One region of the Ensifer sp. SL37 genome, then DNA from elsewhere that is predicted to be linked to it. Evidence: predicted binding sites of a transcription regulator. Region 1 holds the regulator's gene; each other region holds the start of a gene.
The links. Region 1 encodes LexA, which represses DNA repair genes until DNA is damaged. Its sites were predicted from a motif close to TGTTCNNNNTGTGTTCNG; they were not measured.
Positions count from the first base shown of each region.

Region 2: the regulator LexA is predicted to act here: its motif matches at 1,873-1,890, upstream of OVA00_RS25950 (ATP-dependent helicase).
Region 3: the regulator LexA is predicted to act here: its motif matches at 4,442-4,459, upstream of dnaE (DNA polymerase III subunit alpha).

Region 1 covers NZ_JAPPRN010000006.1:3,642,541-3,652,969, forward strand. The annotation lists tRNA gene OVA00_RS29905 (tRNA-Ala) at 59-134, shown strand; gene OVA00_RS29910 (hypothetical protein) at 288-881, opposite strand; gene OVA00_RS29915 (hypothetical protein) at 1,009-1,623, opposite strand; gene OVA00_RS29920 (hypothetical protein) at 2,010-2,261, shown strand; gene lexA (transcriptional repressor LexA) at 2,498-3,220, shown strand; gene OVA00_RS29930 (hypothetical protein) at 3,309-3,650, opposite strand; tRNA gene OVA00_RS29935 (tRNA-Cys) at 3,848-3,921, opposite strand; gene OVA00_RS29940 (thermonuclease family protein) at 4,074-4,808, opposite strand; gene OVA00_RS29945 (hypothetical protein) at 5,030-5,323, opposite strand; tRNA gene OVA00_RS29950 (tRNA-Asn) at 5,482-5,556, shown strand; gene OVA00_RS29955 (cryptochrome/photolyase family protein) at 5,655-7,118, shown strand; gene OVA00_RS29960 (SAM-dependent methyltransferase) at 7,204-8,457, shown strand; gene OVA00_RS29965 (SMR family transporter) at 8,536-8,907, shown strand; gene OVA00_RS29970 (SMR family transporter) at 8,894-9,220, shown strand; gene OVA00_RS29975 (SDR family NAD(P)-dependent oxidoreductase) at 9,208-10,050, opposite strand; gene OVA00_RS29980 (cysteine synthase A) at 10,355-10,429, shown strand, end outside.
Region 2 covers NZ_JAPPRN010000006.1:2,863,048-2,873,476, reverse strand. The annotation lists gene OVA00_RS25970 (EthD family reductase) at 1-277, opposite strand, end outside; gene OVA00_RS25965 (hypothetical protein) at 276-647, shown strand; gene OVA00_RS25960 (hypothetical protein) at 623-1,267, shown strand; gene OVA00_RS25955 (carboxymuconolactone decarboxylase family protein) at 1,392-1,799, shown strand; gene OVA00_RS25950 (ATP-dependent helicase) at 1,933-4,398, shown strand; gene OVA00_RS25945 (adenylate/guanylate cyclase domain-containing protein) at 4,554-5,804, shown strand; gene OVA00_RS25940 (GNAT family N-acetyltransferase) at 5,824-6,285, opposite strand; gene OVA00_RS25935 (cysteine hydrolase family protein) at 6,329-6,964, opposite strand; gene OVA00_RS25930 (phosphoribosyltransferase) at 7,135-7,806, opposite strand; gene OVA00_RS25925 (GGDEF domain-containing protein) at 8,140-9,426, shown strand; gene OVA00_RS25920 (CreA family protein) at 9,540-10,034, shown strand; gene OVA00_RS25915 (hypothetical protein) at 10,279-10,429, opposite strand, start outside.
Region 3 covers NZ_JAPPRN010000006.1:4,020,454-4,030,882, reverse strand. The annotation lists partial or broken gene OVA00_RS31885 (lipoprotein-releasing ABC transporter permease subunit) at 1-843, shown strand, start outside; gene OVA00_RS31880 (ABC transporter ATP-binding protein) at 860-1,546, shown strand; gene OVA00_RS31875 (lipoprotein-releasing ABC transporter permease subunit) at 1,714-3,024, shown strand; gene OVA00_RS31870 (DUF5680 domain-containing protein) at 3,185-3,652, opposite strand; gene OVA00_RS31865 (hypothetical protein) at 3,736-4,305, opposite strand; gene dnaE (DNA polymerase III subunit alpha) at 4,724-8,221, shown strand; gene OVA00_RS31855 (L,D-transpeptidase family protein) at 8,331-9,560, opposite strand; gene OVA00_RS31850 (DNA polymerase IV) at 9,700-10,429, opposite strand, start outside.

The DNA of each region.
Region 1 (10,429 bases):
GGGCGCGCTGGCGCGCGTATTGACAGGATCGGCGCCGGTCGTGTTGACTGAATGCTACGGGGCCGTAGCTCAGTTGGGAGAGCGCCGCAATCGCACTGCGGAGGTCGAGGGTTCGACTCCCTTCGGCTCCACCAAAACGATCAGTAGGTGCCCGGTTGCCGAGGTATCGGAACAGCGGCTGATTTGTCATCAGCAGATCGCCAGTTCGAGTCTCTCTGGGGACACCACCATGCTAAGCCACCGTCCGGCCTTCGCGAAACGCTGCCCGATCCCGTGGCCACCTGTTTTCAGAGGCTGAACGGATCCCGCGCCGATCGCTTCTCGCTCGGTGCACTGAACGGGTCGGCTTTCTTCTCCTTGGACTTGCGGCCCTCGTCGGCGATGATCTCGTCGACCGCCCGCTGGCATTTCATCAGCTCGTCGGCCGCCGGGCCGGTGCCGCGCAGGCTGAGATTTGCGATGACGCGATCTTCAAACGCGATGGCCAAGGCCCGCTTGCGCACGAAGCCCGTCAGGAACTGGGCGTCGGTGACGTTCACGAACAGAAACTTTCCGCTCGCATCACCGGCAGCGGTCGCCGAAGCGCTCCAGGGATCGGTCTTGTCGAAGCGGAAGGTCAGGTCGTACTCTTTGCCGACCTCGAGCGACCTCCAGTCGTCGCTGGCGAAGCTCATATAGAGCGGCGACTCGGAGCCCTTGGGATAGAACCCAAGGCGCAAGGTGACCCCGCCGTCGAATACCGACGAGATGAAGCAGGAGCCCTCCATCGAGGTGTCGGATGCAACGGTCCAGCCGTCGACATCCTTCCACTTGATGATTTCGGACTCCTCAGCCGCGGCCGATCCCGCGGCGATCAGACAGCTTACCAATCCGACCAGCAATCTACGCATGCAAAACCCCCGTTTGCCCGCATTTTGATAGGTCCCCCCGTCACTGTCGAGGGTGCCTAGCCGATCCCAGGCAATATTTTAGGAATATTCACCTCTCTGCGGCAAGCGGACGCGCCCATCACATGGCGAAAGGATCTTTCGACGACTTGGTCTGGCCGCCGCCGGCAAAGGGATCGTTGTTCGGCGCATTGCCACCGGCGCCCGCAAAGGGATCGTTCGCCGCTCCCTGACCGCCATTCGGGATCAAGGCGCTCACCGCCTCCTGGCACTTGAACATCTCGCTTACCGCCTTCATCGAATCACGCAGGCTGAGGCTCGCGACGACGCGCCCCTCGAAGGCCAGCGCCAAGGTGTTTTTGCGAACGAATTCGGTAAAGAAGTCGGTGTTGGAAAAGTTGACGACAAGGGCCTTGGCTCCGGTCAGATCAACACCGAACGCAACGGCCGGCCACTGACGACCACGGTCGAGCTGCAAGGCCACATCGTATTCCCGCTGCGGCTCGATTGATTTCCATTCGGCATTGCCGATCGAAAGAAACGCCAGGTTCGTCGATCCCCGCGGATAAAAGCCGATACGAAGGATAGCGCCGGCGTCATAGCTCGTCGCCGCGTAACACGAGCCTCCCAGGGAAGGATCGGATCCCACCGTCCAGGCGTTGATCCGTTTCCAGATATTCGAACGCCCTTCTTCGGCAGACGCCGCTCCAGCCGTGAGCAACAGGCCGAGCACCACCAACGACAATCTATGCATGCAACCACCCCACTATCCACGCAAAGTTATCTTTTTTTAGAGGCCTGTCGAGACGGTGAAGGCCCTTCCCCGCAGGGATTTTTGCGCGCCCCAGGCCCGATGCGAAAGCTGGCAGCTCCGATGCATTCTCCGCGCCGGTCCATGAAGAACGGCCGAGACGAGCTTGAGATGGAGCGGCTGGCGCAAATCAGCCACAGCCTGCGGGCAAAGAGCTGTTGAACATGGCAGAGTGATCGCCATGCTTGCTGGACTTCGGAACGAAAGCGCGGTTCACATCGTTTACCAACCCGTAGTCCCACCCCTTCATCAAGTGGACGATCACCGTGCTTGCCGCCCTGCTTCTCGCTTCGATAGTCGCATCGCCCAATATGCCTGACGTCAAGCTCAGTGCCGCGACGGTGGATGAACTCCAGACCGATTTCGAACGGGCCGTGCCGTGCCATCAGATCGATGGACGCAATGTTTGGAAGGGCGCGCTCGCGTTCTACATCCAGTCCTTCGTTTATGACGGCGATACGCCCGTTGCGACCGATGCGGCCGACGCAGTGCTTCCGGAAGACAACAGCGCCGAAACGGTGAAGGAGTTCGAAGACGCCTGCTCGGCCTCGCAAGCGACTTAAGTCTCTCCGCGAAGAGAGCCGCGATTCTTTCGAATCACGCGCGCGATTGACCTGCCCGGCGCTGTTTTGGGACGCAACCGTCGCCGAAAACCGCCCCGCTCCCGCAAAAGTGACCAATCGCCCCCCACAGAAGCAGCCAATTGCCTGAATTCACGGAGTTTTAGGCACTTGCGGAACACATATGGAACAGATAGTGTCTGTTCTTGATTTGTTTCACGCCTCTGGAGCGACGTGCCATGCTGACCCGCAAGCAACAGGAATTGCTTCTGTTCATCCACGAACGCATGAAGGAGTCGGGCGTACCGCCGTCTTTCGATGAAATGAAGGATGCGCTCGACCTGGCGTCGAAGTCCGGCATTCACCGCTTGATCACGGCGCTCGAAGAACGCGGGTTCATTCGCCGGTTGCCGAACCGGGCACGCGCGCTCGAAGTCATCAAGCTTCCGGAAGCCTACGCCGCCGGCCAGCAACAGCCGCGCAGGGGCTTCTCGCCGAGCGTGATCGAGGGCAGCCTCGGAAAGCCGCCGGCCGCCGCTCCTGCCACGCCGAAGCCGGCGCCGGTCGCCGAAAGCACGTCTGTTTCCGTCCCGGTGATGGGGCGCATCGCTGCCGGCGTGCCGATCTCGGCGATCCAGAACAACACCCATGACATTACCGTTCCGCTCGACATGATCGGCAGCGGCGAGCATTACGCCCTCGAAGTAAAGGGCGATTCGATGATCGAGGCCGGCATCTTCGATGGCGACACGGTGATCATCCGCAACGGCAACTCGGCCAATCCCGGCGACATCATCGTGGCGCTCGTGGACGACGAGGAAGCGACGCTGAAGCGCTTCCGTCGCAAGGGCGCGTCGATTGCGCTCGAAGCGGCCAACCCCGCCTACGAGACGCGCATTTTCGGACCGGATCGCGTGAAGATCCAGGGCAAGCTCGTCGGGCTGATCCGCCGCTACCATTGAATTCCAGGCAGAACGCCGAATCAGAAGAGCCTCGCCACTGAAAGTGGCGAGGCTCTTTCCATTTAAGGCGACCTGAAATCCAGATCGCTTATTCGTGGATCGTGTATTCGCCGAGTTCGCAGAGATCCTGCGTGTCCTCGGTCGTATCGAGGGCCGAGCCTTCCTCGAATTCGAATCGCATGTCGTATTTGCAGACGTCCCGCCCGTCGGCAATGGTGATCTCCATGCTCTCGCCGGGGTTAAGGACCTGCCGACCGAAAACATCGTCTTCCCATTCATTGACGCCGACCGGCGACGTATAGAAATTCGTCAGTACCGCGCCGGTGTTGTTCTTCAGCTGGAAAACCAGGTCGTCCGCGCGCGCCTCAATAGCGGTCGCCGCAAAACACGCCAACGCCGTCAGGATCAGTCTCTTTTTCATTGATGCCATTGCCTCCGTTCTTAATGTTGACGGACGCTACCGATGCGGTTGATCTCAGCGGAGTCATCGTTCCCCCTCTACCGAATTCACCGAAGCGATAAGATCCGACGGAGGCATAGGAGACGTGGCTTGCGCGGACGTGTCGCGAATTTTACCGCGCTGCCCTAAGGCAGAACGCCAAACCAAATTTAACGAGGTGAGATTATTGGAGGCCTCGCCCGGAATTGAACCGGGGTACAAGGATTTGCAGTCCTCTGCGTCACCACTCCGCCACGAGGCCTCACAGCTCGGATAACCAAGCGTTGGCGCGGATTTAGAATGATTGCCGAAAAACCGCAAGAGGCATTTTCTGAAAAACGCGCCGTCGAATTGCAGGACGGATACTTTCCACAGAACGATCGACGATGACCGCCGATCGTCTCCCAGCTGATCTCAGCACCAGGGCGTCGGGCGCCCTTCCCACGGCCGCACGAGCCCCTCGGAAACGAGTACACGTCCAAGAGATTGGTCACCGCGTGTGACCAGGCGCAGTTTCTCGCCGGCCTTGGCATCTGATCGCCCTCCCGCCGAGATCAGCCTGAAGTCGCCTGCATTCAGCAATTCGCGCAGGCGCTGCTTGGCGTAGAAGCCGCGCGAACGCTCCTTGTCGCAGCTTGCCTGGCGGATTCGCGGTGCATCGACATCGGCGACGCGGATCGTCTCGCCATGGAAGACGAAGGTCGCGCCATCGATCACGCAGTTGTCGTTGCGAATGCCGCAAAAATAGAACTGATCGGTACGGATGGATGCCGTCTTCACCTCTTCATTCGGCCGCACGAGAGGGGTTGGCGGCGTGACGCCGACATTCACCGACGGCACCGGGGCGGCCAGGACAACCTTCGTCGCTGGGTTGGGCTTCGGATTTGGTTTGTGCCTATCCGCCAGCTGCGCAACGCGCTCCTGCGCTTCAGGAACCGCGCGCTGAGGCTTCGGCTTCGTTTCCGATCGCGATGCAAAGGCCATGACATCCGAAACCACCGGCCAGTGCCGCAACTCGGCGCGATGGTCGTAGGCCATGACGCCGCCAAGGGTGAGCGCTGCGGCCAGATACCACGGCGCCATGCCGCCCTGTTTGCTGGTGCTTCGGCCCGAACTGCGGCGTCGACGTTTCGTAGTGGCTTTGGCCATCGGTCCCCATCCTGATTCGAGACCGCATTATGCGTTTGATGGGTTGCCGAAAAGTTTTCGAAAGCACCCCAACAGAGGGGAAGACCGCGAGGAACCGGTCATTCGCCTGCGCGGCCACGGCCCTTGTTGAGAGATTCGGAATTGGTACGTGACGGCCGCGAGGAACCGAAAACTGCCGACCGCCCTGCCTCGACAACAAGATCGTTAAATCGGCGTCCGGCTCAGGAGCCGTTCGAGGAGTTGGCCTTCCCGCGCCAGCGCGCCCACCAGACGGCCAGACGACGACGGCGGCGGCGAACCGAGGGAATGTCGTGGGAAAGCACGATCAGGCCCAACGGTATCATCCAGAAGCCCAGCACGGGCAAGAAACCGAGAAAACCACAAAACACCAGCAGCGAACCCAGTAGGATCCGCAGCAGGGGCGAGTCGGGCAACGCGATACGCCATTTTCCCAGCACGATCTGTCGTGTTTGCGGATCAATGCCGAAATGCGTCTGCTTCCTGTTTTTATTCATCATTCCCTATCCGGCGTGTTTTCCCACAATTGGGGACTTCTCCACAGCCTCGCAACGGAACTTGTCATTTTTTTTGAAAAAGCGCTTGGCAAATCAGAAAAGCATGCGTATTAGCAGCCTCACTTCTGAAGCGCACAGCACAACAGCGGCGCGGATGATCCCTGGTAGCTCAGCGGTAGAGCATTCGACTGTTAATCGACAGGTCGCCGGTTCGAATCCGGCCCGGGGAGCCACTTTCTAAAAGAGCCATTTGCAGCGATGCGAATGGCTCTTTTTCATTTTGCACCTATGTTCTCCAAGTGATCAATCCCCAACCTCCCGATGGTTCTTCATGACAAAGGCCGCGGCGCCGCCCATCATCGTCTGGTTCCGCAAGGATCTCCGCCTGGCCGACAATCGCGCCCTCTCGGCTGCCGCCGGCGAGGCAGCCGTCATTCCCCTCTATATTCGCGAACCCGCCGACAGCGGCAACGGTCCGCTCGGGGCGGCGCAGGCGTGGTGGCTGCACCATTCGCTCGAGGCCTTGGGCGCAAGTCTCGCGCGGCACGCTTCTCGCCTCGTTCTACGATCAGGCGCGCCGCTTGACGTGATTGTCGAGATTGCGCGCGCAAGCGGTGCGGAGCGCATCTACTGGAACCGGCGCTACGACCCGAACGGCATCGCCACGGATACCGCGCTCAAGAAGGCGCTGGCCGAGCGGGGAATCATCGCGGAGAGCTTTGCAGGACAATTGCTGCATGAGCCCATGCGGCTGCTGACGACGACGGGCGGCCCCTACCGCGTGTTCACGCCGTTCTGGCGCGCGCTCGAACTGAAAAACGAGCCAGCACCGCCGATCGACCGGCCGCACCATATCGCAGCCCCGGGAGCATGGCCGCGATCGGAACGCCTTGACGACTGGTCGTTGCTGCCGACGAAACCGGACTGGGCGGCGACATTCAGCGAGGTCTGGACGCCGGGCGAAGACGGTGCGGCCACCCGTCTCGAAGAATTCGTCGATGAGAAGCTCGACGCCTACAAACGCTGCCGCGACATTCCCGACGCGGATGGCACATCCCTGCTCTCGCCTCATCTCGCCTTTGGCGAAATTTCGCCGGCGCAGGCCTGGCATGCGGCAGCTGGGCCCCAGGCCGATAGCGGCGAAGGGGCGGCCACCTTCCGCAAGGAACTCGCCTGGCGCGAATTCTCCTATCATCTGCTGTTTCATTATCCTGAGCTTGGCCGCCGCAACCTCGACCGTCGATTCGACCGCTTCCACTGGCTGAACGACGAGGACGATTTTACTCGATGGACCAGAGGGCTCACCGGATACCCGATCGTCGATGCCGGCATGCGCCAGCTATGGCGCCACGGCTACATGCACAATCGCGTTCGCATGATTGTCGCCTCCTTTCTCATCAAGGACCTGCTCGTCGACTGGCGCAAGGGAGAAGCCTGGTTCCGTGACACGCTGGTCGACGCGGATCCGGCCAACAATGCCGCAAGCTGGCAATGGGTCGCCGGATCGGGCGCGGACGCCGCACCGTTCTTCCGCATCTTCAACCCGCTCCTGCAAGGGGAGAAATTCGATCCCGACGGTCTCTATGTGAAGCGCTTCGTGCCAGAGCTGGAGCGCCTCCACCCGCGCTATGTCCATCGCCCCTTTGCAGCGCCCGCCACGACCCTTGCCGAAGCCGGCATCGAACTCGGCACGACCTACCCGAAACCGATCGTCGACCATGCCCTTGCCCGCGATCGGGCACTGGCAGCCTTCCGGCAGATCACAAGCGCACCGGGAGTTTCCGAGGAGACGTAGAGCCTCCGGTAGAATTCCTCAGTTGGCGTCTCGCCCGATTGCGGCTAGGCTCACGTTACGGATGCAACAGCTGAGGGGGTGGTGTATGCGTAACCTGGAAGCCGATTTTGCTGCATTTGCCGGTGCGGTGGAGCTATCTTCCGAAAATCTGGCGACGGCCGTGCGGGAATTTCCGCTCAAGGCGCGCATGGTGCTTGGCGCCCTGGTGCACCTTCAGGTGGGAACGTTGATGCTCGCCACGCCAGACGGCCGCAGGCTGGTGATCAAAGGCGCCAGGGCCGGCCCCAGCGCCATCCTCAACCTCAACAACTGGAACCTGCCGCAGCGTGCTATCTCGGGCGGCACCATCGGGGCTGCGGAAAGCTACATCGACGGCGACTGGGACAGTCCCGATGTCGGCGCCTTTCTCGAACTGTTCCTCGTCAACGCCGAAATCGGCAGGAATTTTCCGAACCGTGCACGCGGGCTCCTTCGCCTTTTCGACAAGTTCTTGCACTGGCGCAATGCCAACACCCACTCCGGCGCGCGCCGCAACATCTCGGCCCATTACGACCTCGGCAACGCCTTCTACAGCGAATGGCTGGATCCGAGCATGACCTATTCGTCTGCGCTTTATGCAACGGGTGCCAATGATCTTCGCTCAGCGCAGAAAGCCAAATACCGCGCGCTCGCGGAAGCGACGAACCTGCGCACCGGCGATCATGTGCTTGAGATCGGCTGCGGCTGGGGCGGCTTTGCCGAGTTCGCGGCAACGGAAATCGGCTGCAAGGTCACGGGGCTGACGATCAGCCGCGAGCAACTGGCCTTCGCACGCGAACGCATGCAGCGTGCGGGCCTTGCCGACCGGGTCGAATTGAAGTTCCAGGACTATCGTGAAGAAAAGGGTACCTATGACCGCATCGTCTCGATCGAGATGTTCGAGGCCGTCGGCGAAAAATTCTGGGCAACCTATTTCTCGCAGCTGAAGCGGTGCCTGAAACCCGGGGGCAAGGCCGGACTGCAGATCATCACGATCAAGCCAGAATCCTACGAGGAGTATCGTTCCAATCCGGATTTCATCCAGAAATACGTCTTCCCGGGCGGCATGCTGCCAACGCGCGAGCATCTGGTCGAGCTTGGCCGCAATGTCGGCCTGCGGATGATCAACGACTTCGGCTTTGGCGTCGACTATGCCCGCACACTCGGCGAATGGCGGGAGCGGTTCTGGGCGGTCTGGAACAGGATCGAGCCGCTCGGCTTCGACCTGCGCTTCAAGCGGCTGTGGGAGTTCTACTTCTACTACTGCGAGGCCGGGTTCCGTGCCCGCAACATCGACGTCCGGCAGATCGTCTTCGAGTGAAGCGCACGGCGCGTCTTTACCGCGTCACCCGTAGCGCTTAAGAGGCGGTCGATCCAAGTTTCTGTTCAAAGGTACAGCATGCGTCTTGCATGGTTTTTCCTCGCGCTCGCCATCGCGACCGAAGTGGTGGGCCTGACGGTGATGAAGGCCGCTTCCGAAAGCGGCTCCTATCTCGGCCACATCGTCATGTATGTCTCGATCGCACTCTCCTACGTCTTCCTGGCAAAGGCGGTGAAGACGATATCGGTCGGCGTCGCCTATGCGATCTGGGAAGGTTCGGGCGTCGCCATCATCACCCTGGTTTCGGTTTTCGTCTTCGGCCATGTGCTGACCGGACGCGAAATGCTCGGGCTTTCGATGGCGATCGTCGGCATCCTGCTCGTCAATGCCGGCGAGTATCATGATGAGGACGAGGCAGCGCGTGAAGGAGCCGCCGATGAGCGCGCCTAGCATCTACTTCGTTCTCGCGGTCGTGGCCGGCATCCTCGATATTGCGGCCAACCTCGCCTCGACGAAATCGGAAGGGTTCGCCCGCCGCGGCTGGGGCATCCTTTCGATTCTGCTAGTGCTCGCCGCCTTTGCCTTCCTGGCGGAAGCCATCAAGGGCATGGAGCTCGCCATCGCCTATGCCGTACTTGGCGCAACCGGGATCTTCGGGACGGCCATTTGCGGCCGCTTCCTGTTCGGTCAGAAGCTGAAGCCGATCGGCTGGGTCGGACTGGCGCTCATCTTCGGCGCGGTACTGGTGCTTCACACCGCCTGACGGGGACGGCCGCCGGGTCCGGCGCGCTTCTGTCCTTCCATGGCCTCCGCCTTGCCGCGGGTCAGCCAGTTCAGCAGGCGGAAATAGAGGCTGTAGGGCAGCAGGTCCATGAGCTTCACCGCGTAGGCAAACCGGCGTGGGAAGGCAATTTCGAACCTTCGCGACTTCAGGCCGGCAACGATGCGCCTTGCCGCCTCTTCACTGTTCACCGGCGCCGGTCGCAGAAAGCGAATGCGCGCGGTCCCGGGCGTATCGACGAAGCCGGGGCTGATGATCTGCAGCCGGACGCCGAGCCGGTCGAGATCGAACTTCAGGCTTTCCGCCATATTGATCAGCGCGGCCTTGGTGGCGCCATAGGCGGCACTGGTCGGCAGTCCGCCGTAGCCGGCCACCGACGAGACGATGGCGATGTGTCCGTACCCCTGCGTCTTCATGTGGTCCACCGCCGGCAAGAGACAGTTGACGACGCCATTGAGGTTGACGGCAAAACTCTTCTCGAAGGCCTCGCGGTGAAGCTCGTCTCCGCGCACCGGCAGCGCGACCCCGGCGTTCAGCACCACGAGCGAAAGGTGCCCGTGATCATATTCGATCGCCGCCATCACCCGCTCCATGTCGGCAGGGTCAGTGACATCGCCGTCGAGCACGGTGATCCGCCCTTCGCTTGCTGCTTCATGCTGCAGGTCCACGAGCCTGTCGTGGTTTCTCGCCGTCACGACGACGGAATAGCCTTCCCGCACCAGCGCGAGCGCCAGTGCCCGCCCGGTTCCCGAGCTTGCGCCCGTCACCCAAGCCAGTTTCTGTTCCGATTTCGTAGATTGAATACTCATCACTCACTCCTCGGCACGCGCCGGGAAACACGTACGCATCTCCTTCTGTGGGCGAAAAATGACTTGCCCGGCCCTTCTTCGCGGCAGCGCTCCTTGCCGCCGGCTCTCGCAGTCCCTGGAGACGATTTTTGTTCGGGACAGAGCGACGGCGAAACGCTATTTCTTGCCTGAAGTGCAGGCTGAGCCGAAAACACGCCAACATTTCGGCGGTCCCGGAACGTTGTCGATATTCGCTGGCCGCCGTTCGCTTTTACCTGGTACGTGCCGCCTTACCGCGGTGCCTGTCCTCAAACACGAGGTTCTGAAAATGGCCATTCTCCCGTCCGTGCTCGAAGCAATCGGAAACACGCCTCTGATCCGGCTGAAATCCGTATCCGACGCG
Region 2 (10,429 bases), 780 kb from region 1:
CGATGTCCGTATAGTTGGCGACGTCCGCGGCAATCTCGGCGCGGTGGGGACCTAACGCCTCCTGGAATGTCTCGAGGCTCGGCGAGTAGACGTGGCACGCCGCGACGAACCCCGGCGCGCTTCCAGGCTCGCGACCCGCAAGGCCCTTATCGATCTCGTAGCGCAGGCAGGCATCGCCGAGCCGTTCCTGGATCAGTGGCATGTGGCGGGTGCGGTAGTAGTCGTGATCGAACTTCGAGCCGCCATCGGCCGGATAGTAGACGCTCATCTTGATCATGGTCGGGCTCCTGCCTGAACGCCGCTCCGAGCGTTCGAAGCTTCTTCTAGGTCACCGACCTGTAGAGCACAACCAGGTTTTGGCTGAAGCGAGTTTGACGAGAGCAAGGTCGTTTTCGCTGTGCTTGTCGAAGCCGGTGACGACGGCACGGAAGTGCCTGAGTGCTGACGAAGCGTTCGACGAGGTTGCGATAGCGACAGAGGAAGGTGCTGAAGGACGCGCATCGTTTGTGGACGGCAACGATGCCGCGGGGTTGATCGAGCGCGGCAAAGGAAGGCGCTTGTTTGCGGGCAAAAGTCTTCGGGAGTATCTTGGGCAGCGGTACGGACAATGGCGGGGGTCGTCATGGGGCCGCATGCATTTTGCCTGACATTCGCACTCGTCTCCATGGGCCTGCTTCTTGCGGGGTGTCAGACCGTGACTGTCCAGGCGGACGACAAGACCGGCCCGACCACGAAACTCGAAATCACCGGCATCCTGGATGACCATGGCAATCCCGACCCGGTCTTCAACGACAGCGGCTGCTGTAACCGCCGCCGAAACGTCCCCGATCTGGCCCCGCTCACCATTGCGGCTTCGGCCGAGGATCCCGAGAGCGGTGTGCGCGACATTGCCGTCTGGATCTGGGCCATCAAGCGGTGCCGCTACGACGACAGCACGGCGGATTTTCAGATCACGCAATCGACCGTGGCCGCTGCAGGCACGGCTTCGGGGACGTACCCACCCGGCAGTTCCGCGCCGCTCAGCCGCAGCTCGACGGCAACCGTTCGCATGGCCGACACACCCTATGGCGCCTGCAACCCCAAGACCGTCACTGACGCCAGTGGCCAGACGCGCGTGGTTGCCGCGCAGCCGACGGGCTTCTGCGGCCGCAGGGTCTTCATCGTCACGCAGAACGGCAACGCCTATCAGGGCTCGAGCAAGGGCGTGCTGTTTACGACCGGACCCTTCGGCTCGAACAATCAGCCGTGCAACGAAATCCCCAACTGAACGCATCGGTGACGGCTTCCCCAAAACGCAGCGCTGGCAATCGCCGCGACGTCGGCTATCGTCACCGCTTCAGGCGACCGGCCGGCCCGCACACAACCGCCGAGAACAACAGCGAAGGAGCCCCATGAGCACCGTATCCCCGCCTCAGAACCCGGAATCCGATCCGCGTGTCAAAGCCGTGTTCGACGACATTCGCACCACCCGCAAATCCGACTTCATCAACAATATGTGGCTTTGGCTCGCCTTCGATCCGGAGCTCCTGGAACAGACCTGGCGCGACGTGAAAGCGGTGATGGCAACGCCCTCGGCGCTCGATCCGCTGGTCAAGGAAATGCTCTATATCGCCGTCTCCGTCACCAATGGCTGCGGCTACTGCGCCCATTCCCATACGGCGGCGGCAAGGGCGAAAGGCATGACCGACGCCGAGCATGCGGACCTGCTCAGGGTGATCTCGCTTGCCGCCCGCACCAACCAGTTGGCGACGGCGCTGCAGGTGCCTGTGGATACCGCCTTCGACAAGACAAAAGAATAGACCGCGCGACCAAGAATAAGCGGTCTCGAAATCGCCTGTCTTTCCACAGGCTTGGTGCGGCTGGCGCAGAAAACGGAATAAAAGAAGAACATCCTTTCTGGCCTTTCCCCACCGAATCACTACATTGAGCCGCATGATGAGTGGTTTTGACGATATTCCCTTCTTCGACGAGGAGCCGGCGCCGCGCAAGCAGCAGCCCGCCCCCGCAGGTATTCCGGCAACGGGCGGCATCGCCGCGCGCGCCATGGCGGCGCGCGATCGCGCCCAGCCGCGCCCGGACTATCTCTCCGGCCTCAACCCGGAACAGTCCGAAGCGGTCGAGACGCTCGATGGCCCCGTGCTCGTGCTTGCCGGCGCCGGCACCGGCAAGACCCGGGTGCTGACGACCCGCATCGCCCATATCCTTTCGACCAACCGCGCCTTTCCCTCGCAGATCCTGGCGGTGACCTTCACCAACAAGGCGGCGCGCGAGATGAAGGAGCGCATCGGCGTGCTCGTCGGCCATGCGGTCGAAGGCATGCCCTGGCTCGGCACCTTCCACTCGATCGGCGTCAAGCTTTTGCGCCGCCACGCCGAGCTCGTCGGCCTGCGTTCCGATTTCACCATTCTCGACACCGATGACGTGGTGCGGCTGATCAAGCAGCTCATCCAGGCCGAAGGCATCGACGACAAGCGCTGGCCGGCCAAGCAGTTTGCCGGCATGATCGACGGCTGGAAGAACAAGGGCCTCGATCCCGCCCAGATCCCCGAGGGAGACGCCCGCGCCTTTGCCAACGGCAAGGGCCGCGAACTCTATGCTGCCTACCAGAACCGGCTGTTGACGCTGAACGCCTGCGACTTCGGCGATCTTCTTTTGCACCCGATCCGCATCTTCCGCATGCATGCGGATGTGCTGAAGGACTATCACGACAAGTTCCGCTACATTCTCGTCGACGAGTACCAGGACACCAACACGGCGCAGTACATGTGGCTGCGGCTGCTTGCCCAGCGCCCCAAGGGCGTACCGCAGAACGTCTGCTGCGTGGGCGACGACGACCAGTCGATCTATGGCTGGCGGGGCGCGGAAGTGGACAATATCCTGCGTTTCGAAAAGGATTTCCCGGGCGCCAAGGTGATCAAGCTTGAGCGCAACTACCGCTCGACCGAGCACATTCTGGGCGCTGCCGGTCACCTGATCGCCCACAACGAGGGCCGCCTCGGCAAGACGCTTTTCACCGACCGCACCGATCCGGATGATGAGAAGGTGCAGGTGCACGCCGCCTGGGATTCCGAAGAGGAAGCCCGCGCCGTCGGCGAAGAGATCGAGCAGTTGCAGCGAAAGAGCCACAAGCTCAACGACATGGCGATCCTTGTGCGCGCCTCGTTCCAGATGCGCGAATTCGAAGACCGCTTCGTCACGCTCGGCCTCAACTACCGCGTCATCGGCGGCCCGCGCTTCTACGAGCGCCTCGAAATCCGCGATGCCATGGCCTATTTCCGCCTCGTCTGCCAGCCGGCCGACGATCTCGCCTTCGAGCGCATCGTCAACACGCCGAAGCGCGGTCTTGGCGACACCACCGTGCGCACGCTGCACGACTATGCCCGCGCCCGCGACATCCCGATGCTGGCGGCTGCCTCCGAGATCATCGAGACCGACGAGCTGAAGCCGAAGGCGCGCAAGGCACTGTTCGACGTCGTCACCGATTTCCGCCGCTGGCAGAGCCTGCTTGAAACGACCGTGCACACCGAGCTTGCCGAGCAGATCCTCGACGAGAGCGGCTATACGGCCATGTGGCAGAACGACAAGACGGCGGAAGCCCCCGGACGGCTGGAAAACCTGAAGGAACTCATCCGCTCGATGGAAGCCTTCGAGAGCCTGCGCGGCTTCCTCGAACACGTCGCTCTGGTCATGGATGCCGAGCAGAACGAGAACCTCGATGCCGTCTCGATCATGACGCTGCACTCGGCCAAGGGCCTGGAGTTCGATACTGTCTTCCTGCCCGGCTGGGAGGAAGGCCTGTTCCCGCACCAGCGCGCGCTTGATGAGGGCGGCCGCTCCGGCCTTGAGGAAGAACGGCGCCTCGCCTATGTCGGCATCACCCGCGCCAAGCATCGCTGCCACATCTGGTTCGTCTCCAACCGCCGCATCCACGGCCTCTGGCAGTCGACCATGCCGTCACGCTTCCTCGAGGAGCTGCCGCTCGCCCATGTGGACGTGGCCGAGAATGAACAATCCTATGGCGGCTATGGTCGCGGCGGCTACGGCCAGTCGCGCTTCGACAAGGCTGATCCCTTCCAGAACAACTACTCCACGCCCGGCTGGAAGCGCGCCCAGCAGCACCGCTCCGACGCCACCCGCGACAACTGGGGCACCCGCTCCGGCCACGCGGTCGAGCGCATCGGCTACGGCGAAAGCGGCCCGCGCGGCCGCACGATCGACGGCGAGCTGGTGGCGAAATCGACGGCCACCGAACCCTCGCGTTTCTCGGTCGGCGACCGCGTCTTCCACATGAAGTTCGGCAACGGCAACATCGCCGCCATCGAGGGCAACAAGCTCACCATCGACTTCGACCGCGCCGGCCAGAAGCGGGTGCTGGATGGGTTTGTGGAGAAGGCGTGAGGAGGTCGAAGCCCTCCTCACGTGCACTCCCTATGGACTGCACAACCATCGATCTCATGGCGCCAACCGGCGAAGTGCAATAATATTGCGGGCACAATTCTCGCGTTTGAACGAAACCATGTACCGATCTCCCTCGACGCAAAGTGGGTGGAGACATGTCCTGGACGAGCGCTGTTCGCAGCCTGCTGGAGCTGGGCGCCGCAAATGCCGCGGAGGGTGACCGTGAAGGCATCCTCGTCGCGAATGTCGCGGCCTGTGTGATCGTCGTCACCACCACGAGCTTTGCCCTCATCTACGCACTCTATGGCGAGCCGAGCCTCATTCCCCTCGTCTATGCCAATCTCGCGCTAGCCGTCGCGGCAGCCATGACGCCGCTTTTTCATCGCTTCGGCCGCGTCGCGTCAGGGCTTTGGGAATTCGGTATCTGCGTGGTGGTCCTCGTCTGGATCGCCTCCTATGTCGGTCGGGACTCCGGCGTCCTGCTGACGCTGCTCGGCGTGACGCCGGTCGCCTTCGCGATCCTCGGGTTTCAAAACATCGCGCTGGTCACGGTCCTCAGCGCCATGGCTGCGATCACGGTCATCGCCGCATCCATCGCGTTTCCTCAGGCGCGGGCGGGTGTCTATGACGACACCCGTTTCCTGCAACTCCTCCATTCGTCGTCGATCATCACCCTCACGCTCATGTGCTTCGCAACAATCTACTATGCCTTCCACCTGGCGAGAGAGGCGCAGGGGCGGCTCGCCCGCCTGATGACGTCGATCATGCCGGACGAGATCGTGGCGCGCCTGCTGAGGAACGAGCGTGAAACGATCATCGACGAATTCGAGCATGCGACTGTTGTCCTGATCGACATCGTCCAGTTCGTGGCCCTGTCAAACAGCCTGGGGCCGGAACGGACGGTCAACCTGCTCAACGAGCTCTTCAGCGAGTTCGATCGCCTGGCCGCAGCAACCGGTGTCGAAAAGATCAAGACCATCGGCGATGCCTATCTTGCGGTGGCGGGCGTGCCCGCCCGGCACCCCACGCCCGAGAAGGCGGCGGCAGTGTTCGGCTTCGGCGCCATCGCCGCGGCCCGCGAGATCGGCGAACGCCATGGCGTCGTCCTCAAGCTGCGCGCTGGCATGGCCTCGGGATCGGTAACGGCTGGCGTGCTTGGGCGAGCGAAATACGCCTATGATATCTGGGGTGCACCCGTGAACCTTGCCGCGCGCCTGGAAGCGATCGGCAAGCCCGGCTGCATCACCACCACCGCAGAAATCAGGCAGCGACTAGGCGAGTCTTTCCTGTTCATTTGCTCCGGCCGCGAGGACATCAAGGGCTTCGGCCCGACCGAGATCTGGACCACGCGGATGCCGGATCCCGATGCATGTGCCCCTGGCATCCGCGCACACACGGCGAAGTGAGCAGCCGAAAGGAGAGCCCTCAGACCGCCTTGCGATAAACGAGAAACCCCGACTTCTCCGCCACCTTGTCGTAAAGCGTCATCGCCGTCTCGTTGGTCTCGTGCGTCATCCAGTAGACGCGTGGCGCGCCGACGGCACGTGCCGCCTCATAGACGCCCTCAATCAACGCTCGTCCGACGCCCTTGCCGCGGGCTTCCGCATTGGTGAAGAGGTCCTGTAGGTAGCAGTTCGGCTGGATCATCGTCGTGCTGCGGTGGAAGAGGTAGTGCGTAAGCCCGATCAGCCGCCCTTCGCTCTCCGCCACCAGCGCATGCACCGGCTCGTAGGCGTCGAAAAAGCGCGACCAGGTCATGGCGGTGATCGCCGGGTCCAGCGCGGTTTCGCCGGAGCGGCCGTAGAAGGCGTTGTAGCCGTCCCAGAGCGGCAGCCATTGTTCGTAGTCGGTCCGGGCTATCGGGCGGATGTGAAGCTTGTCGGTCATTTGTCGGTCCTGTGATCGATTGGATGGAGCGGCACTGCGGCCCCTAGTGTTTGGTCATCGCGGCGGTGATTGCCTGAACGTCGGTCATGATCGCATCGCCCATGAAGGCGATGTTTTCCATCGCGCGCTCGCCGGCCTCGTGGTGGCCTGCCCCGCAGGCGTCGCGCACGACGACGGGCACCAGGCCGAGATCGGTCGCATGGCGCACGGTCGGGTCGATGCCGATTTCCGTGGCGATGCCGCAGATGGCGAAGGAAGTAAGCCCGAGGTCGCGCAGGATCATGGCGAGCGGCGTGCCCTCGAAGGCGGAAAACGTGATCTTGTCGAGGATCGCCTCGTCGTCACGGGGCGCAAGTTCTGGCACCAGCTCGAAGCCCGGCGTGCCGCGCAGAAACCAGGGGTGCACCGCATCCGGATCGTCTGTCCGCTGCCAGGCCATCGCCTGGCGTAGCTGGAAGGCGCCCATCAGCGGCCTCGGCATCGACAGATGCCGGAGAAAGATCACCGGAAACCCGCCGGCCCGCGCAGCGTCCAGCACCTTCAGCACCTTGGAAAGCACCGCCGGGCCGTTCTTGACCTGATTGGTAATCCCCACCTGCATGTCGTAGACGATGAGCGCCATCCGCTCCGGCCGGCAGAAATCCTCAAGCGTCTTTCCGATTTCCAGTTTCGCGGCCATGACATCTCCTCCGGGCGCCTCCTCTGGCGCCCCTCTCCCGGCAACATCGCGCGCCGGGAATGTGGCGCGGGAGAAGGAGGCTTGCAAGACGGTTTCGGCCGCCTCGCGCAACTATTCGGATGCCTGGCGGAAATCGCGGCAACCGGAGCCGAGCTTGCCCTGAACATGGATCAATCGCGCTCGTTGCGCAGCCGCGCCTTCTCCATCAGCGCCAGCACCTCTTCGTCCGCCGTCTGCTCGAAATTGCGGTAGTACAGGCCGACGGCACGGAACGCGAAGGGCGTGGCGAGGCAGACGATTCGATCGACCTGGCTGCGCAGTTCGGTAAGTTCGCTTTTCGGCGCCACCGGGACGGCAAGCACGAGGCGCCCCGCCCCCGTTCGCCGCAGCGCCTTGATCGCCGCCCGCACGGTGCCGCCGGTGGCGATACCGTCGTCGACGAGGATTACATCACGGCCCCGGGCCGACGCCGGCGCGCGGTCGCCGAAATAGAGCGTGCGGCGGCGCAGGATCTCAGCGCGCTGGCGCTCCGTTTCGGCCTCCAGATAGCCTTTCGGCGGACGGACCAGCCGGATCGCCCGACGGTTGAGCACCAGTTCCGGCTCCTCGCCATCGACCAGAGCGCCCAGACCGAATTCCTCATGCCCAGGCGCGCCGATCTTGCGCACGATCAGGATTTCCAGCGGCGCCGCAATATGGACGGCGATTTCATAGGCGACCGGAACGCCTCCGCGCGGCAGCGCCATGACGAGCGGATCGTCAAGACCCTTGTCTTCGACCGCACGCGCCAGCTGGCGCCCGGCATCCGCCCTGTCCTCGAAGAGCCACGTTGCCGTGAACATGTCGCCTCTCCCGGTTCGTCCTGCTGCGTGAGTATCGGGCCCTGAAAACAAGGCGCGCGCATGCCTGGCCGGAGGCTCGGATCGCGCCACCCGAAGGGCCTCACCCCGGGGCTGCGGGCGGTACCGTTCATGCACGCCTCTTCGCCTGCCGGCGTGCCGCCCCACGGTTGATCGGGCGCCGCTGTGAACAACCGTGCCAATCCCGACCAATCGCTAAAATTGCAACGGATTTCGCCGGGTTTCGTTAAGGCGCCATCGCTACCAATTGGCGTCACATATCTGGCTGAGACGCAAGCCGCCTTTGTTGATTTTAGCACGACAGGCCGTTTCGAAATGAGCTTTCTCCCTGCCATATCGATCATCGCTCTTCTGGCGATGCTCCCGGTGCTGATTTCCCTGCGGGCCTCCATGGTCGAGGGGGGCACGGATTTCGCAGCCGCCTGCGCCATCGCAGCGGCGGCAACGCTGTTTCTGATGCTATCCGAGATCCCGGCGCTGCGGCCGTTGTCGCTGATCGGCATCGTCTTTCTCATTGGCGCCTGTCTTTTCGTGCTCTCGGGCTTTCACCGGGCGCTCGGTGTCCTCCGGCCGATGTCGACGCCGCTGGTCGCTGCCGCCTCGATTTCGGCCGTGGTGGTGCTGATTGCCGCCTTCGGCCCGCACAGCGCGACATTGCACGCACTGTCGGCCGTCGGCATCGCCGCCGCCTTCGTGCTGATCATCGCCGTCTGTTCGCAGCACCGGCGCGCAGCGCCCGGGCCGATCGAGCGCCTCTGCGTCATCGGCTGCGCCGCCATCGGCTGTTCCGCCCTGATCGCGGTCACGATTTTCTCGCCGATCGCCCACGGGACCGCCGAAACCCCGCTTGCGTCGGCCAGCTGGGACTTCGCCTGCGTTGTGCTTAGATATTTCTACCTGCCTGTGCTGTTCCTCGGCGTGATCCTGATGATCCAGAACCGGGTGATCACCGACCTCAAGAGCGCCATTGCCCGCGATGAGTTGACGGGCGCCCTGTCGCGCCGCGCGCTGCTCGACCTCGGACAGCGGGCGCTGGCAGTGGGTTTTGCGCGCCAGAGACCCGTCACCTTCCTGCTGCTCGATCTCGATTATTTCAAGCAGATCAACGACCGCTACGGCCATGCGGTCGGCGACACGGCGCTCGGCCACTTCGCCGGCACGGTCGCCGCCTGTCTCGGCGGGCGCGGCACGCTCGGGCGCATCGGCGGCGAAGAGTTCGGCATCGTCCTGCCCAATCACTCGGAGGATGCCGCCTTTGCGGTGGCCGAGGAGATCGGCCGCACGGTGCGCGATACGCCGATCGGCCGCTTCGACCGCCCGATCCGGCTGACAGTGAGCATTGGCCTTGCCGAGGCCGAGCCCGGCGATACGATCAGCGACATCATGATCCGCGCCGACATGGCGCTCTACGACGCCAAAGCCGACGGCCGCGACCGCTGCACCATCGCCGGTACTGCTTCCAGCCCGAGGCCAGCGCACGGGCGCTTGCCGCCGCCGCCGCGCAAATGCGCGCTGCCGACCACCGAAACCTCGAGCCGCAGCTTCTTCGCGGCACCGGTTGAGGCGGCACGCCTTGTAAAGCCAATTCCCGAACCTATGTGAACCTGGCTGCCCGAGCGCATGCCTTCCCGGGGATTGCCTCGGCAAAAACATGCGTCAATTCAAAATGCTATGGCGACCTTGCGTGAGACGTCAGGCGCTGCAGGAGGACATCCATGTCGCGTTCGCTTCGTGCGCTCTTTTTTGCCGGCCTTGCCATAGCCGCCACAGCCCTGCCCGCTCGCGCCGAAACAGTCGGCGAAGTCGGGGTCGACTGGCTCGGCAACGACATCATGATCGATGCCGTGAGCGACCCGAAGATCAAGGGTGTGACCTGCCACGTGACCTATTTCGACCGCAGCGTCATCGACCGGCTGAAGAACGGCAACTGGTTCGAGGATCCGTCGAACAATTCGATCGCCTGCCGGCAGACCGGCCCGATCGAAATCGGCGACATCGATCTTTCCAAGGAAGGCGAGGAAGTGTTTCGCGCCGGCTTGTCGCTCGTCTGGAAGAACCTGCTCGTCACACGGATCTACGACCGAAGGAACGATACGCTGATCTATCTGGCGCATTCGCGCGAATTGACGGATGGCTCTGCCAAGATGTCGATCACCACCATTCCGCTCTACGGCCAGACGGTCAACTGGCAGAACGGCAAGCCGCAGTAGGAGCGGTCCCTGCCGCCGGCATCGGCGTGCAAGGCGATCGGTCAAAGGTTGAAAGCGCCCGCCGCTTTGCGGGCGCTTCCGAAACCTCTTCGGTGCGAAACAGGGAGAAGTCTGGGAGCAACCCGTTCCGCTTTTGTAAGCACCTGACGTTCCGTGCGTTCACACGAACCTACGTGAACTCCCTGGCGCATTCATGCCAAATCGAATTTCCGCTTTCAACGTTTCCACTTCACCGCGGGATGATCTAGTAGGCCGTCGGCGGAACGATGCCCTGGTAGTAATCGCCATCACCGCCCTGGTATCCGCCATAGGGGTTGCGATCACGGTAGACCGGCGCCGGCGCCGACATTCTGTTGATGCTGCCCGTCGACATCGTGTCAACCGAAGCGCTCGGC
Region 3 (10,429 bases), 380 kb from region 1:
TCCGGCGATCTCGTCGGCTTTGCCTCCGGCTCTGGCGTCGCCATCGGTTCGCGTATGGCCGAGCAGCTTGGCATAACGGTCGGCGGTACCATCACGCTGACCTCGCCCAACGGCGACGTGACACCGCTCGGCATGAACCCGCGTGTGAAGGCCTATACCGTCTCGGCGATCTACGAGATCGGCATGTCGGAATATGATTCAACAATCATCTTCATGCCGCTTGAAGAGGCACAGCTGTTCTTCAACGCCGAGGGACTGGTTCAGTCGATCGAGATCTTCGTCGAACATCCAGATGTCGTCGAGGAGTTGCGCCAGCCGATCGAGGATGCGGCCGGACGGCAGATCTTCATCACCGACTGGCGCGACCGCAACAAGACCTTCTTCTCCGCGCTCCAGGTGGAGCGCAACGTGATGTTCATGATCCTGACGCTGATCGTGCTGGTCGCGGCGCTCAACATCATCTCCGGCCTGATCATGCTGGTGAAGGACAAGGGCAGCGACATCGCGATCTTAAGGACCATGGGCGCGACCTCCGGCTCGGTGATGCGCATCTTCTTCATGACGGGGGCTGCAATCGGCGTTGCCGGAACGGTCGCGGGCGTGGCGCTCGGCGTCGTCGTCTGCCTCAACATCGAATCCATCCGACAGTTCTTCTCCTGGATCTCCGGAACGACGCTGTTTAGCCCAGAGCTTTATTTCCTCAGCCAGCTTCCGGCCGACATGAACGCAGACGAGACTGCACTCGTCGTCGTCATGGCGCTGACCCTTTCCTTCCTCGCCACGATCTTTCCGGCCTGGCGCGCCTCGCGCCTCGATCCGGTGCAGGCCCTGCGTTACGAATGACAAGGACATCACCTCAATGAATGCGCGCGTGGCACTGCAGCTTTCCGGCGTCGAACGACACTATGGGGAAGGCGAGACGTTCCTTTCCATCCTCAAGGGTGCTGACTTCACGCTGAGAAGCGGCGAGACTGTGGCGCTGGTCGCGCCGTCAGGGACCGGAAAATCGACGCTGCTGCATGTGGCGGGCCTGCTGGAACGCCCCGATAGCGGCGAGGTGCTGGTCAACGGGGTGTCCTGTGGCGGGCTCAACGACGATCGGCGCACGGCGATCCGTCGCAACGAAATCGGTTTCGTCTACCAGTTCCACCACCTGTTGCCTGAGTTCTCGGCACTCGAGAACATCATGATGCCGCAGTTGATCGCCGGTCTGCCCAAGGCGGAAGCCGCTGAGCGGGCTGGGGCGTTGCTCGACTATATGCGCATCGGCCACCGCGCCGATCACCGCCCGGCGGAACTTTCCGGCGGCGAGCAGCAGCGCGTTGCGATTGCGCGCGCCGTTGCCAACGCGCCACTCGTTCTCCTTGCCGACGAACCGACAGGCAATCTCGATCCGGAGACCGCCGGTTATGTCTTCGAGGCGCTGGAAGCGCTGGCACGGCAGTCGGGCCTCGCGGCATTGATCGCGACGCACAATCACGAGCTCGCCGGACTGATGGATCGGCGGGTGACGATCGAAGACGGCAGGGTCGTCGAGATGAAGTGAGTGTGCCGGAGGGCGGACGCGACGACCACTCGGACGCCGCCACGTCAGCCTGTCTTTCGCTGGCGCACCTACAGTCTCTCGACGTAAATCTAGACCGCCCTCGATGATCGTCGAAGCGGTGATCGACAAGCTGGTTGCAACGAAGTGACGAGGCGAAGGAAGGCAGGATGACCGCCGTGACCGAAGATCGGGTGCAGGCCGCGGAGCGGCCTGAAAAGTCCTCCAGCCGACCCTTTTCCGCCTTCGAGCGCATGGTGGCGTGGCGCTACCTGCGCTCTAGGCGCAAGGAAGCCTTCATCTCTGTCATCGCCGGCTTCTCCTTCATCGGCATCATGCTCGGCGTGGCGACGCTGATCATCGTCATGGCGGTGATGAACGGCTTCCGCACCGAGCTCATCTCCCGCATCCTCGGCATCAACGGCCACATGATCGTCCAGCCGATCGACGGTCCGCTCAACAACTATCCGGAACTGGCGACCAAATTTTCGGGCGTCAAGGGCGTCACCATGGCGATCCCGATGGTCGAAGGCCAGGTCCTGGCGCAAGGGGTCGGTGACAGCTCGACCGGTGCGCTGGTGCGCGGTATCCGCGCCGACGACTTGAGCAAGATGAAGTCGGTTTCTGACCACATCCAGTCCGGCGATCTCGTCGGCTTTGCCTCCGGCTCTGGCGTCGCCATCGGTTCGCGTATGGCCGAGCAGCTTGGCATAACGGTCGGCGGTACCATCACGCTGACCTCGCCCAACGGCGACGTGACACCGCTCGGCATGAACCCGCGTGTGAAGGCCTATACCGTCTCGGCGATCTACGAGATCGGCATGTCGGAATATGATTCAACAATCATCTTCATGCCGCTTGAAGAGGCACAGCTGTTCTTTAACGCCGAGGGACTGGTCCAGTCGATCGAGATCTTCGTCGAGCATCCTGATGTCGTTGAGGAGTTGCGCCAGCCGATCGAGGATGCGGCCGGACGGCAAATCTTCATCACCGACTGGCGCGACCGCAACAAGACTTTCTTCTCGACGCTCGAGGTCCAGAGCAACGTGATGTTCATGATCCTGTCGCTGATCGTGCTGGTCGCGGCACTCAACATCATCTCCGGCCTGATCATGCTGGTGAAGGACAAGGGCAGCGACATCGCGATCCTGCGGACCATGGGCGCGACCTCCGGCTCGGTGATGCGCATCTTCTTCATGACGGGGGCTGCAATCGGCGTTGCCGGAACGGTCGCGGGCGTGGCGCTCGGCGTCGTCGTCTGCCTCAACATCGAATCCATCCGACAGTTCTTCTCCTGGATCTCGGGAACGACGATATTCAGCCCTGAGCTTTATTTCCTCAACCAGCTCCCGGCCGATATGAACGCAGACGAGACCGCACTCGTCGTCGTCATGGCGCTGACCCTTTCCTTCCTCGCCACGATCTTTCCGGCCTGGCGCGCCTCGCGCCTCGATCCGGTGCAAGCCTTGCGTTACGATTGACCCCACGCTGTGACTTGCAACGTCGTTTCTTGAATGAATGCGTGCGTCTGACACAGCGATTACCAGCTTCGCCGGCCATCCGCGGCGTTTGGCGTCCAAAGCGCGCCGCGATCCTTCAGATTCGCGAACCGCTGCGCGTCACTTGCTGCGGGCCTTGCCCTCAACGCCTGATCAGACCGCCGCGATAGTCGAGCTCGTAGGCTTCCTCGCCGTCGACGAAGATGACCTCATGCCCGGAAAAATGTGCGGTGTCGCCGCGGCTGTTGTCGATGTAGTAGCCATGGGCGTGCCGGAACTCCGTGCCGCCGAGGAAATGCTGCTTGTCGCGGTACATCGCCTGAAGCGCCGCCCTGATGACGACACCTGCTTTTTCACCGTTTATGAGGTCAGGACGGATGATCCGGCCGAAGTAGTTCATCGCCCAGTGCGGCTCGTCATTCTGCCACACGGTCTCCTGGCCTGCGAAATCGGTCCCGCCGAAATAGCTGTCGAAGTAGCGCCAGCTATCCCGCTCGTAGCCGATGTCGTGGGAACCCGGGCGTGACGACGGTCGCTGCCCGCCGCCGCCGACATAGGTTTTTGATTTGGCTTCAACGATGAATTCTCTGAGTGCTTCGAGCGCGGCCATGATTGTTCCTCATACGTTCGCGCCGGAGGATGTCGCGATCCGCTGAAGCTGTAAAGAACAGATAGAGAACAATCACCCGGTTATTACAGGCCGCACGCCTTCTGCCCGCGATCGTCGCTCCAGTCCTTGAGAAGGATGAGCTCGCCTTTCGCGGTGATTGGCTTGTCGTTCGATTTGCCCTTGCCCGTCAGCACGTTGAGGTCGCATTGCGCGGTGTTGTCCGGATCGAGCGTATCGTAGGACGAGTAGGTGTAGCCCGCCACGACGAAGTCGAAGTTGCGATAGGCGACCGTCAGCTTCTGTTCCCAGCGGTCGCGCCCGATGGCATCGTTCTGACTGGTGATGAGCAACGAGCCGCTCGGCAGCGCCTCGATCGACGGCGCTTGGCCGACGAGTTCGAACTGACCCCAGACCTTGTTCGGAATGGCCGACTTTAATGCCAGCGCGCCGTTGTCGCCGGTGAGATAGAGATAGATGCCGTTGTCCTCGTCGCTGCCTTGGGCGGGGCGTACGATGAGCGCGAGATCTGGGCTCCCGTCCTTGTTCCAGTCGCCGGTCGCCGCCGAGACGATGCGGGCGGGGTCTATCGTCTCTGCTGCGGAGACGGTGGTCGGAAGCAGGATCAGCAAGGGGAGAATCAGGCGTGCAAGCATGTCGGAGCGCTCCGCGTGGTCGTTCCTCTTGATATGCGGGCGCCGCGCTTTCCTCAAGCGGCTTCGTCGTCAGTTAACCTGCATTCGGGCGCGATGTTAACCATCGTGAACAGAATGCCTGTGCACTGCTTGACACGTGAACAAAAATGGAACAAAGTAAAAACATAACGGAAAAGGAGCCATGTTATGACTGATTTTGTTCGTGACCTCGCCGCCTTCGCGTCGATGAGCCTGTTCATCGCAAGCATCTCTTTCATTGCGCTCGGCCTCTGAAGGCGGGCGTCAACATCTTCTCTCAAGCACCTCCGCAAAGCGTCTCATCCCCGTTGAATAAGGGGGACGACATGTCAGGGGAATCTGGACATGACGGGCGATAAACGGGATATCCTTCCGACTGGACAGGAATCAGGGTGCGACAATGGCAGACGACAGCAAGGCAGCATCGAGTGAGGCGCTCGGCACGGATCCGCAGTTCGTGCATCTGCGCGTCCACTCTGCCTTCTCCTTGCTCGAAGGCGCTCTGCCGCTGAAGAAGGTCATCGGCAAGGCGGTCGCCGATAACCAGCCGGCGATCGGGATCGCCGACACCAACAATCTCTTCGCAGCCCTCGAATTCTCGCAGAAGGCAGCCGGTGACGGGCTGCAGCCGATCACCGGCTGCCAGCTGTCGATCGACATGGAGGACGAGACCGAGGGGGATCGGCGCGGCCATGGGCATCAGCTCGCCAAGCTGCCGTCGATCGTGCTCATCGCCGCCACCGATGACGGCTATACGCGCCTCGTCGATCTCGTCAGCCGTGCCTATCTCAGCGGCGAGGGCAGCCAGGCGACGCGCATTACGCGCTCCTGGCTTGGCGAATGCGGCACCGAGGGCTTGATTGCGCTGACCGGCGCGTCCGGTGGCCCGGTGGATATCGCCATGAAGGCGGGCTCCACGGCGCTCGCCGAAGCGCGTCTCGAAGCCTTGCATGATCTCTTTGGCGATCGGCTCTATATCGAGCTGCAGCGCCACGGTGGCCACGACCGGCGGCACGAGAGCCGGATGATCGAGCTTGCCTACAAGTTCGACATTCCGCTTGTCGCCACCAACGAAGCCTTCTTCCCGTCGCCCTCCGACTATGAGGCGCATGACGCCCTGATGGCGGTAGCGCACAACGCCATGGTGTCGGACGACAGCCGGTTCCGCCTGACACCGGACCACTATCTGAAGAGCCGCAAAGAAATGGCCGCGCTGTTTGCCGATCTGCCCGAGGCACTGGAAAACACGATCGAGATCGCCCGGCGCTGCTCCTTCATGCTGAAGACCCGTGGGCCGATCCTGCCGCGCTTTACCGGCGCGACGGCGGATCCGGAGGAGGCCGAGCGCGCCGAGTCGGACGAACTGCGTCGCCAGGCGGAGGAGGGCCTCGAAGACCGTCTCGCGAGACTCGGTATGGCGCCCGGCTACACCCAAGAGGAATACCGCGAGCGCCTGGCCTTCGAATTGAGCGTCATCGAGCGCATGAAGTTCCCCGGCTACTTCCTGATCGTTGCCGACTTCATCAAATGGGCCAAGCAGCACGACATCCCCGTCGGGCCGGGTCGCGGCTCGGGCGCCGGCTCGCTCGTCGCCTATGCGCTGACGATCACCGACGTCGATCCGATGCGCTTCTCGCTGCTGTTCGAACGCTTCCTCAATCCCGAGCGCGTCTCGATGCCCGACTTCGACATCGACTTCTGCCAGGACCGGCGCGAAGAGGTGATCCGCTACGTGCAGCGCAAGTACGGTCGCGAACAGGTGGCGCAGATCATCACCTTCGGTTCGCTGCAGGCCCGTGCCGCCTTGCGCGACGTCGGTCGCGTGCTCGAAATGCCCTATGGTCAGGTCGACAAGATCTGCAAGCTGGTGCCCAACAACCCCGCCAACCCGACGCCGCTTTCCAAGGCGATCGAGGAGGAGCCGCGCCTGCAGGAAGAGGCCGAGAAGGAGCCGGTGGTCGCCCGCCTTCTCGATATCGCCCAGAAGATCGAAGGCCTTTACCGCCACGCCTCGACCCACGCCGCCGGTATCGTGATCGGCGACCGGCCGTTGTCGCAGCTGGTGCCGATGTATCGCGATCCGCGCTCCGACATGCCGGTCACCCAGTTCAACATGAAGTGGGTCGAGCAGGCCGGTCTCGTCAAGTTCGACTTCCTCGGCCTGAAGACGCTGACGGTGTTGAAGGTCGCGGTCGATTTCGTCAAGCAGCGCGGCATCGAGGTCGATCTCGCGAGCATCCCGCTCGATGATCTGAAGACCTACGAGATGCTGTCGCGCGGCGAAACGGTCGGCGTGTTCCAGGTGGAAAGTGCCGGTATGCGCAAGGCGCTGATCGGCATGCGGCCCGACTGCATCGAGGACATCATCGCACTCGTGGCGCTCTATCGCCCAGGCCCGATGGAGAACATCCCGGTCTATAACGCCCGTAAGCATGGCGAGGAAGAGGTCGAGTCGATCCATCCGAAGATCGACCACCTGCTCAAGGAAACGCAGGGCGTTATCGTTTACCAGGAGCAGGTGATGCAGATCGCCCAGGTGCTCTCTGGCTATTCGCTCGGCGAGGCCGACCTTCTGCGCCGCGCCATGGGTAAGAAGATCAAGGAGGAGATGGACAAGCAGCGCGCCCGTTTCGTCGACGGCGCCGTCAAGAACGAGGTGTCGAAGCCGCAGGCCGACCTCATTTTCGACCTGCTCGCCAAGTTCGCCAACTACGGCTTCAACAAGTCGCACGCGGCAGCCTACGCCATCGTGTCCTATCAGACCGCCTACATGAAGGCGCACTATCCGGTGGAGTTCCTGGCGGCGTCGATGACGCTCGACATGTCCAACACCGAAAAGGTCAACGACTTCCGCCAGGATGCCAAGCGTCTGGGCATCGAGGTGATCGCCCCGTCGGTACAGACCTCGTTCCGGCACTTCCAGACGGGCGAAAGCCGCATCTATTACTCGCTTGCAGCGATCAAGGGCGTCGGCGAGTCAGCGGTCGAGCACATCGTCGAGGTTCGAGGCGACAAGGCCTTCGCAAGCCTCGAAGACTTCTGCCTCCGGATCGACCCCAAGCTGCTCAACCGTCGCGTTTTTGAAAGCCTGATTGCCGCCGGCGCCTTCGATTGCTTCGGCTACGACCGGGCGGAGCTGGTCGGCGGGCTCGATCGTATTCTCGGGTTTGCCCAGCGGGCTCAGGAAAACAAGACGAGCGGGCAGAGCGACATGTTCGGCGCAGGGGCGGCCACCGGGCCGGAGCGCATTGCGCTTCCGACCTACACGCCGTGGCTTGCCTCGGAAAAGCTGCACCGTGAGTTCCAGGTTCTGGGCTTCTATCTGTCTGCCCATCCGCTCGACACCTACAATGCGCTGCTCGCCAAGATGCGCGTGCAGACCTTCGGCGAATTCGCCGGCGCTGTGAAGAAGGGGGCGACGGCCGGAAGGCTCGCCGGAACCGTAACCTCGAAGCAGGAGCGCAAGACGCGCACCGGCAACAAGATGGGAATCATCGCCTTCTCGGATTCCTCCGGCCAGTTCGAGGCGGTACTGTTCTCCGAGATGCTGCACCAGTATCGAGACCTGCTCGAGCCCGGCAAGTCGCTGGTCATGACCGTGGCGGCGGAAGAGCGGCCGGAAGGCATCGGCCTGCGCATCCAGACGCTGCGGTCGCTCGAAGAAGAATCGCTGCAACTGCAGAAGGCGCTGCGCGTCTATGTGCGCGATTCCGGGCCGCTGAAGTCGATCGCCTCGCACCTCAACACGAAGGGCGACGGGCTCGTCTCCTTCGTCGTCATCAAGGACAATGGCCAGCGCGAGATCGAGGTTGAACTGAACGAGAAGTTCCGGATTTCGCCGGAGATCGCTGCAGCATTGCGCTCGGCGCCGGGCGTCATCGACGTCGAACTGGTGTAATCCGAGGCGGGGCTCCGCTGAATTGCAGTGGAGCGGCGATTGAGCCGGCTTGGAACCTATCGACCCGCGGCGGGACGCTCGCCGGGTGCTTGTCTGCCGGTCTCGCAGATCAGTCGCCGGGACGTGTCCGAGTAATGGTGATGAAGTCGGTGCCCTGACCGGTCTCCAACCCGCTTTCCACATCGGCAATCGAGAGCGATGAGCCCTCGGCGAGCAACGCTTCCACGCGCCTGCGCACATCGTCGGAGATCGTCATGCGCGCCAGCGTGCGCTGGATGCCGTTATAGGCGAAGGGATCGGCCTCCGTGGAGATGCCGAGCCGCTTCTTCGTCGAGGCGGGCAGGTGGTTCTCGAGCGAGACGCCGAACCATTTGCCTTCGGCACCTTCTTCTTCATTGTGCCGGAACTGGAGGAAATGCGTTCCGAGCGCCTCTTCCGGCTTGTCGATCGTAAGCCCGGCTTCAAAGAGCGGCTTGAACCCTTGTCGCACGAGGATCTTGCCGTTTTGCGGCGGCGTACGGCCGGCCTTGCGCAGGAGCCTGTCGGTCAGGTCCGGTGTCAGCTTGCCGTCGCCGTCGATGCCTTCGCTTGCCTGGAAGGCACGCAGGGCCGCAATCGTCGCCGGCCCGGCATGGCCGTCGATCGCGCCCGGCGCGTAGCCGAGGAAATCCAGGGACGTCTGAACCTCGCGCATGGTGTCGCGGGTATCGCTGCGGGTGATCAGGATACGGATCAGCTCCTCGGTGGATCGCGCCGAATTGGCGCCGCCGGGCGGCTCCCGCATCGCCACTTCCACCGGCGCATCGCCGGCCTGGCTGATCGCCGGTCTGAGCGGCACGTCGGAAAGCGGCGGCTGGAGATCGATCGGGGCCGGGCGGAAGAGTAGGGCGCTCTTGACCTCCAAGGGCGTTATCTGCCGGTCGGAGATCAACACGTGCACGCCGCGCTCGGTCAACTTGTAGAGCGAGGCAGCAAATTCACTCGGCAACCGCACGCAGCCATGGGACGCCGGATAGTCCGGCACATGGTTGGAGCCATGCAGAGCAATGCCCGACCAGGTGAGCCGCTGCATGAACGGCATCGGCGCGTTCGAATAGATGTTCGACTTGTGATGACGCCGCTTTTCCAGGATAGAAAAGATGCCCGATGGCGTCGTGTGGCCCGCCTTGCCGGTCGAGACCGGTGATGTCGCAATGACAGCGTCGCCGTCATAGACGACGAGCGATTGCTGATCTTTCGAGACGATGATCTGCAGCGGCCCGCGACTGCCTGCAAAGCCGGTAGCCGGCGACCAAAGCAGTGCGACGACGCTGGCGGTGAGAGCGAAACGCGATACCATACACTCAACCCAACACGTGACTTGGCGAACAAACCTAGCCTTCAATCTTTAAGGAATTCATCCTGCTGTGTGGGCTGTCGATCAAGGTTGCGTGATCGCTTTGCGAAGCGTGCCTGCTCGGGCAAGCACGCTTGCGGTCTCACGGATCGCGTTTTCTGGTGCCGAAAGTGTAGCCGGTTTCGACGCTCGCCTTGCCGAATTTGTCGCGCAGCTTGTTGATCGCGTCCTCGGCCGCAGCGCGCCTGGTGGCCGCGGGATCGACGAGATCGGGCGGATCGGCGAGATCCGGGGCGGAGAGATCGCTGACGCCGATGCCGATCAGCCGATACTTCGTTCCGTCCGCCTCTTTTTCGAGAAGTTGCAGGCCGATGCGGAAAATGCGGTCGGCAAGGCGGGTAGGGCTATCCAGGCGCCGGTTGCGGGTGCGGATCTTGAAGTCGGCGGTTTTGAGCTTGAGAACGACCGTCTGGCCGGCGAGTTCTGACTTTCGCAGCCGGTGGGCCACTTGCTCGCTGAGGCGCCGCAGATGCGTGACCAGGTCGTCATAGCGCGCGATATCCTCGTTGAACGTCGTCTCTGCGGAAACGCTCTTGGCTTCGCCGTCGATTTCGACCGCTCTTTCGTCGAGCCCGCGCGATAGGCGAAAGAGCCGCTGCCCCATGGTGCCATAGCGCCGCATCAGGTCGCCTTCCTCCATGGTCTGCAATTGCCCGATCGTGCGCACGCCGTCACGCTCCAGCGTGGCGGCAAAGGCCTTGCCGACGCCCCAGATCAGGGTCACCGGCTTCTCGCGCAGGAACTCCAGCGCCTCGGCTTGGCCGATGACGGAAAAGCCGCGCGGCTTTTGAAGGTCGGACGCCACCTTGGCG